One region of the Streptomyces sp. NPDC012794 genome, then DNA from elsewhere that is predicted to be linked to it. Evidence: predicted binding sites of a transcription regulator. Region 1 holds the regulator's gene; the other holds the start of a gene.

Region 1 (4,410 bases):
TGGCGATCCTGCAGCCGGGGTACCGGATCGGCGAGCGCACGATCCGCCCCGCGCGGGTCGCGGTGGCCGAGCCCCAGCCGGGCGCGGCTCCCGCCGCGAAGTCCGAGTCCGGTGACGGCGACACGCCGTCCGACAAGGACACGGATGCCCCCGACGAGGGCTGACGCACACCATGTAGGGATCCGAGAGGAGGGACACCCGGGATGAGCACGAAGGACTTCGTCGAGAAGGACTACTACAAGGTCCTCGGTGTCCCGAAGGACGCCACCGAGGCCGAGATCAAGAAGGCGTACCGGAAGCTCGCCCGCGAGTTCCACCCGGACGCCAACAAGGGCGACGCCTCGGCCGAGGAGCGCTTCAAGGAGATCTCCGAGGCGAACGACATCCTCGGCGACGCCAAGAAGCGCAAGGAGTACGACGAGGCCCGCGCGCTGTTCGGGAACGGCGGCTTCCGCCCGGGCCCGGGCGGCGGCGGCTCGTTCAACTTCGACCTGGGCGACCTGTTCGGCGGTACGCAGCAGGGCGGCCAGGGCGGCTTCGGCGGCGGCCTGGGCGACGTCTTCGGCGGCCTGTTCGGCCGCGGCGCCGGCACCGGTGCGGGCCCCCGCACCCAGCCGCGCCGCGGTCAGGACATCGAGTCGGAGGTCACCCTCTCCTTCACGGAGGCCGTGGACGGCGCGACCGTCCCGCTGCGGATGTCCTCGCAGGCCCCCTGCAAGGCCTGCTCCGGCACCGGCGACCAGAACGGCACCCCCCGGGTGTGCCCGACCTGCGTCGGTACCGGCCAGGTCTCCCGGGGCAGCGGCGGCGGCTTCTCGCTGACCGACCCCTGCGCGGACTGCAAGGGCCGCGGCCTGATCGCGGAGACCCCCTGCGAGGTGTGCAAGGGCAGCGGGCGCGCCCGCAGCTCCCGCACCATGCAGGTCCGGATCCCGGCGGGCGTCTCCGACGGCCAGCGGATCCGGCTGCGCGGCAAGGGCGCGCCGGGCGAGCGGGGCGGCCCGGCGGGCGACCTGTACGTGGTGGTGCACGTCGGCACGCACCCGGTGTTCGGCCGCAAGGGCGACAACCTCACCGTGACGGTCCCGGTGACCTTCGCGGAGGCCGCTCTTGGCGCCGACATCAAGGTGCCGACCCTGGGCGGCCCCCCGGTCACCCTGAAGCTCCCCCCGGGCACTCCCGGCGGCCGCACCATGCGGGCCCGCGGCAAGGGCGCCGTCCGCAAGGACGGCACCCGCGGCGACCTGCTCGTCACGGTGGAGGTCGCGGTTCCGGCGGAGCTGTCGGACAAGGCCCGCGAGGCCCTGGAGACGTACCGGGACGCGACCGGGTCCGAGGACCCGCGCGCCCTCCTGTTCGAGTCCGCGAAGGGAGCATGACATGGACGGCCGCCGACGACAGCCCCGCTTCGGCGAGGGGGCGTACCAGCTCACCGACGAGACCCCGGTCTACGTGATCTCGGTGGCCGCCCAGCTCTCGGGCCTGCATCCGCAGACCCTGCGCCAGTACGACCGCCTCGGCCTGGTCTCCCCTGACCGTACGGCCGGCCGTGGCCGGAGGTATTCGGCCAGGGACATCGAACTGCTCCGCACGGTGCAGCAGCTGTCCCAGGACGAGGGCATCAACCTGGCGGGGATCAAGCGGATCATCGAGTTGGAGAACCAGGTGGCCGCGCTCCAGCAGCGCGTCGCCGAGCTGTCCGCCGCCGTGGACGGTGCGGCGGCCGCCCTCCGGGCCCGCGAGGCCCAGGTGCACGCCTCGTACCGCCGCGACCTGGTCCCGTACCAGCCGCCGGTGCCGGGCAACGCACTGGTCGTCTGGCGCCCCAAGCACACCGGCGACTGACCACCGAGCGCCCTGAAGGCCCCGTCAGCCCCTCCCGTCGCGGAGCGGGCCCCGACGGGGCCTTCGCGCGTCACGGGCGCTCTGAGGGCCCGTACGGCCCGCCTCAGCCCTCGGGGAGCTCCGCCGGGGGGTTGGCGCTGTGCAGGATCCCGGACTGGGCGATGAGGTAGCCCAGCTGGGCCCGGCTGCCGCTGCCCAGGGCGGCGGCCAGCTTCGCGATGTGCGCGCGGCAGGTGCGTACGTTCATTCCCAGCCGGCGGGCGATCGCCTCGTCCACGTGCCCCTCGATCAGCAGCTGGGCGATGGACCGCTGGACTCCCGAGATACCATCCGGGTGGTGCGTGTAGGTGACCTCCTCGCCCAACGGCACGGCCCTGCGCCACAGTTGTTCGAAGACCTTGATGAGGTAGTCCACCAGTCCCGGGTGCCGCAGTTCCAGGGCCACCCGCCGGTCGTCGCTGGCGGGGATGATGGCCACGGTGCGGTCGAAGATCATGAGACGCTCTATCAGCTCCTCCAGTGTGCGGATCTCCACCTTCCCCGTGGAGATCCGGTCCACGTAGGCGAGCGTGCCCTGGCTGTGCCGCACGGTGTGCTGGTAGAGCGTCCGGATGCTCACCCCGCGGTCGATCATCGGCGTGGCCCGCTCCAGGGACTCGCTGAGGACGAAGGTGGGGCGGGCGCCACCCGGCTGGACCGTCAGGGCCTCGGTGTGGCACTCGGCGGTGGCCAGGTCGATGGCGGCGTTGATCTGGTCGAATCCCTCCAGCACCGTGATGGCGTGGGTGTTGGCGGGGCTCTGCGCGCTGATGGTGAGGAACGGCTCGAATGCATCGGTGAGATCTACGGCGGTGCGTCTGCGCTCCTGGATCTCGCGTTCGATCGGATGGAGCCGCTGGGCCAGTGCGATGGACGGCGGAACCGCGCGCAGCTGGTTCGCGTCGTCCGGGTCGGGTCGCAGCAGTGCGAATTCGAGCAGGCAGGGGGCGTTTACGGCCTCGCCGCGGGCCACGCGGCCGGTGCTCAGGGCGGCCGCGTACAGTCGCGCTCCCTCGCTGCACATCTCGGTGACGGGGTGGTGATGTGTCGGGTTTATGTCGCTCTTGGGCAAATCTCCACCCCCCAGGGTCCTGAACATGTAAGAACATGATGCATCGTCCCTGTGGCACTGACGTGCCTGAATGAGCCATCGTCTGTCAGTGCGGGGGAGAGGATTCCATCAAGTGAGGACGAAGCCGACCATGTATAAGAGAATGCTTCGCTCGGCGCTTGCCGTTGTTTTCTCCGCCGTCGCGGTCTTTGGAGCAGTCGTCGCCGTCAGCGGTGACGAGGGAAGCGCTCAGGCTGGTGCCAGCTCGTTGGCCGGGACGGCGGCCGAGAGCGATTTCGGCTGGAACAGCACCCCTGCGAAGGCGTCCTGATGACCCCCGACGACCGCGACTTCCGCCGCGAAATGGCTTCCGCCTACCGTTCCGGGTGGCAGTTCATCGACCTCGCCACGGCGATCCCCTACGCCGGCGACTCGCTGATGGTCACCCTTTTCGGCCAGCCGATAGTCGTCGTGCGCGAGGAGGACGAGGACGTCCGTGCCTACCGCTGCCTGCGCCGCCCCCGGGGCGCACCGCAGCCCGTCCGCTGCGAAGTGCGGTACGGCATGGTCTTCGTCAACCTCGACCAGCGTGACCACCAGCTCTTCGAACCCGATATCACCACCGCCACCCCCCGCAGTGCCTGAGGCGATTCCCCCGTCGTTGCAGATCGCTCCAGGTGCTACCCCCACACAACGGCGCCATCGTGGACCTGACCACGATGGCGCCGTTGTGATGTGCGCGTCCAGTGGTTGAACCGGACAATCGCCCGAGGATCCGTCGGGAAACGCTCGAAGGCTCCCGCCGCCCGCCGCCCGCCGCCCGCCCTCAGGCCCGGCCCATGGCCCGGTCGAGGGTGATCTCCAGGACCACCCGGTCCGGGTTCGGCGAGGGCATCCGCCCGTACCGCTCCGCGTAGCGCGCCACGGCCTCGGCGACCGACGCCTCGTCCGTACGGACGACCGCGCGCCCCTCCAGGGTGGCCCAGCGCTTGCCCTCCATCTGGCAGACCGCCGCCCGCGCGCCGCCGCCGGGCGCCGCCAGGACGTTGCGGACCTTCTTGCTGTGCTTGTTGCTGATCACCCGTGCCAGCCCCGCCTCGGGGTCGTAGGTCACGCCCACCGGCACCACGTGCGGGGTGCCGTCCGGGCGCGGGGTGGTCAGGGTGCAGACGTGCCGCTCCCGCCAGAAGGCGAGGTACTCGGGCGTCGGGTTGAGTACGTCATGGGACATGGGCGGAAGCGTACGCCCGCGGACCGGCCGATCCGGCAGGAGAACTTCCTTGAGTGGAATAGACTCAACTTTGCGGATGCTGAATCTGTCAGAGTCCGCACGCCGCAGCCCGTCGCGTGCGAAGCGCCCCGTAGGCCCGCAGGAGAGGAGAAACCGAGAATGGACGCCGAGCTGACCAACAAGAGCCGCGACGCCCTGAACGCGGCCACGAGCAGGGCCGTCAAGGACGGCCACGCCGACCTGA
Region 2 (4,410 bases), on a different contig from region 1:
AGTATTTCGCAGCGTGCACGCCGGCGGCCCGGGGCCCCGCCGTGGGGGTCCCCCGGGCTGCCGGAGAAGGGGCCGGGGCCGGTCAGGCGGCCTTGCCGAAGGAGACCACGGCCGGGGCGAGGGCCAGCTCCAGCACCTGGCGTACGTCCGTCACCGGGTGCACCTCCAGCCCCTCCAGCACCTCGCTCGGGACGTCGTCCAGATCGGCCTCGTTCCGCTTGGGGATGATCACGGTGGTCAGCCCGGCCCGGTGCGCGGCGAGCAGCTTCTGCTTGACCCCGCCGATCGGGAGCACCCGTCCGGTCAGCGACACCTCGCCGGTCATGGCCACGTCCGTGCGCACCTGGCGGCCGGACAGCAGCGAGGCCAGCGCGGTGGTCATGGTGATGCCCGCGCTCGGGCCGTCCTTGGGGACGGCGCCCGCCGGGAAGTGGATGTGCACGCCCCGGTCCCTCAGGTCGGCGACCGGCAGCTCCAGCTCCGCGCCGTGCGAGCGCAGGAAGCTGAGGGCGATCTGCGCCGACTCCTTCATGACGTCGCCCAGCTGGCCCGTGAGGGTCAGCCCGGCGGCGCCGGTCTCCGGGTCGGCGAGCGAGGCCTCGACGAACAGGACGTCGCCCCCGGCCCCGGTCACGGCGAGACCGGTGGCCACGCCGGGCACCGCGGTACGCCGCTCCGCCGGGTCCTGGGCGGACTCCGGGACGTGGTGCGGCCGGCCGATCAGGCCGCGCAGCTCGCCCGCCCCGATGGCGAAGGGGAACTCGCGCTCGCCGAGCTCGTGCTGGGCGGCGACCTTGCGCAGGAGGCGGGCGATGGACCGCTCCAGGGTGCGCACGCCGGCCTCGCGGGTGTACTCGCCCGCCAGCTTGCGCAGCGCGTCCTCCTGGAGGTCGACTTCCTCGGCGGTCAGGCCGGCGCGCTCCAGCTGGCGGGGCAGCAGGTGGTCGCGGGCGATGACGATCTTCTCGTCCTCGGTGTACCCGTCGAGGCGGACCAGTTCCATGCGGTCGGCGAGGGCCTCGGGAATGGATTCCAGGACGTTGGCGGTCGCGAGGAAGACCACGTCGCTGAGGTCCAGCTCGACCTCCAGGTAGTGGTCCCGGAAGGTGTGGTTCTGCGCGGGGTCCAGGACCTCCAGCAGGGCGGCCGCCGGGTCGCCCCGGAAGTCGGAGCCGACCTTGTCGATCTCGTCGAGGAGCACGACCGGGTTCATGGACCCGGCCTCCTTGATGGCCCGCACGACACGGCCGGGCAGGGCGCCGACGTAGGTCCGCCGGTGACCGCGGATCTCGGCCTCGTCCCGCACGCCGCCGAGGGCCACGCGCACGAACTTGCGGCCCATGGCGTGGGCCACGCTCTCGCCGAGCGAGGTCTTCCCGACGCCGGGCGGGCCCACGAGCGCGAGCACGGCGCCGCCGCGGCGGCCCCCGATGACACCCATCCCCCGCTCGCCGCGCCGCTTGCGCACGGCGAGGTATTCGGTGATGCGGTCCTTCACGTCGTCCAGCCCCGCGTGCTCGGCGTCGAGGACCGCCCGGGCGCCCTGGATGTCGTACTCGTCCTCGGTGCGCTCGTTCCAGGGCAGTTCCAGCACCGTGTCCAGCCAGGTGCGGATCCAGGAGCCCTCCGGGCTCTGGTCGCTGGCCCGCTCCAGCTTGTCGACCTCCTTGAGCGCGGCCTCCCGCACCTTCTCGGGCAGGTCGGCGGCCTCGACGCGGGCCCGGTAGTCGTCGGACTCCTCACCCTCCTTCTCGCCGCCCAGCTCGCGCAGCTCCTTGCGGACCGCCTCCAGCTGGCGGCGCAGCAGGAACTCCCGTTGCTGCTTGTCGACGCCGTCCTGGACGTCCTTGGCGATGGACTCGGCGACGTCCTGCTCGGCGAGGTGGTCGGTGAGCGCCTTGACGGCGAGCCGGAGCCGGGCGACCGGGTCGATGGTCTCCAGCAGCTCCACCTTCTGCGCCACGGTCAGGAACGGCGAGTACCCGCTGTTGTCGGCGAGGGCGGAAACCCCCTCGATCTGCTGCACCCGGTCCACGACCTGCCAGGCGCCGCGCTTCTTGAGCCAGCTGGTGGCGAGGGCCTTGTACTCCTTGACGAGCTCGGCGACGACCCCGGGCAGCGGGTCGGGCACCTTCTCCTCGACGGTCTCCCCCTCGACCCAGAGCGCCGCTCCCGGCCCGGTGGTCCCGGCGCCGATCCGGACGCGGCCGCGCCCGCGGATCAGCGCCCCGGGATCCCCGTCGGAGAGCCGCCCGACCTGTTCGACGGTCCCCAGCACTCCGATCCCCGCGTACGTGCCGTCGACCCGCGGCACGAGCAGCACCCGGGGCTTCCCGGTCCCGGCCGCCGCCTGCGCCGCCTCGACGGCTGCGCGCACCTCGGCGTCGGACAGGTCCAGGGGAACGACCATCCCGGGCAGTACGACCTCGTCGTCGAGCGGCAGTACGGGCAGGGTGAGCGTTACGGACGTCGAAGCCATGATCTTCCCTCCGGCAGTGAAGTTGAGCTATGCCGACTCAATGCTTCTGCGTCGCCCATTGTTCCCCAACACCCGTTCGCCGGGGGCGAACAACACCGGGGCGCGACGCGCCGTCAGCTCGCTGCGGAAAGCCGGATGTCGCCGGAGCCGGTGCGCACCGTGATGCGGGAGGGGGCGTCGGGGGTGTCGGCGAGGGACACGTCCCGTTCGCCCGAGCCGGTGGTGGCCGACACCCGGTACGGGGCCTGCGGCGTCCTCAGGGTCACGCCTCCCGAGCCGGTGGTGAAGGACACCGAGGCCGGCGCCTTCCCGAAGCCGACGGTGGCGTCCCCGGATCCCGACCGGAACTCGAACTCCGAGCCGGACAGCCCTTCGGCCCTGAGGTCCCCGGAGGAGGTACGGATCCTCAGCGGGCCCGTGATCCGCTCGGCCCGGACGTCGCCGGAGGAGGATTCCAGCTCGGCGGAGGCCACGCCCGTCACCCTCATGTCGCCGCTGCTGCTGCCCGCCGTCAGCTTCACCGAGGCCGGCACCTCCAGCCGGTAGTCGACCCAGCAGGTGTCCCCGTCGCCCGGGCAGCCGTCGGTGAAGCGCAGCACCCCGGCCGAGACCCGCTGACCGGGCACGGGCGCGGTGTCACCCCGGTAGTGCAGGACCCGGCGGACGGCCACCCCGGGGCCGCTGCCCGGCACGACCTCGACGGAACCCCGCCGAAGGCCCGTCAGTTCCACCGCGGTGACCGCCTCGGTGACGGTGGTGTCCGCGTCGGCGGTCTTCAGCCTGGCCTCCTCCACGAACGAGCAGCCCGACAGGAGGAGGGCCGCGGCGGTGGCGGCGAGGACGGTACGGGTCAAGGTGCGCATGCGGCCGAGTCTGCCGAGCCGGAGGCCCGCCCGCGCTGGTGCAGGTATCCGGAGCCGCGGTGGGGTTAACCCCACCCCCGGTCAGGGCCCGGTCACCACCGGCCGCAGCTCCGAGGGCACGCCCCACTCGCTCCACGAGCCGTCGTACACGGCCGGCCCTTCGTACCCGGCGAGGGTCGCGCCCAGCGCGAGCACGCAGGCCGTGACGCCCGAACCGCAGCTGAAGTACAGCCGCTCCCGCTCCCCCGCCAACGCCCCGAAGACCTCGCGCAGTTCCCCGGCGGGGCGCATCAGCCCGCCGGGCCCCTGGAGCTCGCCGAACGGCAGGTTCAGCGCGCCCGGCATGTGCCCGCCGCGCAGCCCCGGCCGGGGCTCCGGCGCGGTGCCGGCGAAGCGCTCCCGGGTACGGGCGTCGAGCACGGCGGCGGCCGGGTCGGCGAGGGCGGCCGAGACGGCGGCGGCGTCCACCAGCAGCCCGGCGCGGGGCCGGGCGGTGAAGGAGCCGCGCGGGCCGTCGTACGCCGCCGCCGCGGCCTCGACGGGCAGCCCGGCCGCGGCCCACGCGGGCAGGCCCCCGTCCAGCACGGCCACCCGGTCGAAGCCCATCGCGCGCAGCATCCACCAGGCCCGGGCACTGGAGTAGATGCCGGCACCGTCGTAGACCACCACCGTGTCGGAGTCGTCCACCCCGAGCCCCCGCAGCGCCTCGGTGAACGCCGCCGGGGAGGGCATCGTGTGCGGGGCCGCCGCGGAGTGGTCGGAGAGGGCGCCGTCGAGGTCGAAGGGCCGCGCGGCGGGGATCCTCGCGGGGGCGGCGCGGTGGGCCCCGACGGAGGCGTCGAACACCACGACCTCTGCGAGGTGCGCGGCGAGCCAGTCCGTCCCGACGAGGGGGCCGGGTATCTCGGTCACGGTCATACGGGGCCTCCTGGGTCGGTACGGGCCGGCCCCCCTTTCTAACGCAGCGACGCCGTGGCTGCCGCCACCGCTGCGCGGGGCCGTTCCCCTACCCGCCCTTCCCCCGTTCCCCGGAGCTCCGCCCCGGCCCCGCGCCTCAAACGCCGGCGA

What was found. Region 1 encodes HspR, which represses chaperone genes until heat shock. Its sites were predicted from a motif close to TTGAGNNNNNNNNNCTCAA; they were not measured.
Region 2: lon (endopeptidase La) is a predicted target of HspR. The motif match lies at 2,502-2,520, and genes of this name have one in related genera.

Annotation. Positions count from the first base shown of each region.
Region 1 is NZ_JBIBCI010000002.1:439,691-444,100, forward strand. Features, by position in the region: gene grpE (nucleotide exchange factor GrpE) at 1-164, shown strand, start outside; gene dnaJ (molecular chaperone DnaJ) at 204-1,379, shown strand; gene ACFY7H_RS05240 (heat shock protein transcriptional repressor HspR) at 1,381-1,845, shown strand; gene ACFY7H_RS05245 (helix-turn-helix transcriptional regulator) at 1,949-2,983, opposite strand; gene ACFY7H_RS05250 (hypothetical protein) at 3,266-3,580, shown strand; gene ACFY7H_RS05255 (pyridoxamine 5'-phosphate oxidase family protein) at 3,762-4,166, opposite strand; gene clpB (ATP-dependent chaperone ClpB) at 4,326-4,410, shown strand, end outside.
Region 2 is NZ_JBIBCI010000010.1:46,529-50,938, reverse strand. Features, by position in the region: gene lon (endopeptidase La) at 83-2,479, opposite strand; gene ACFY7H_RS19850 (DUF4097 domain-containing protein) at 2,593-3,342, opposite strand; gene ACFY7H_RS19845 (sulfurtransferase) at 3,424-4,260, opposite strand.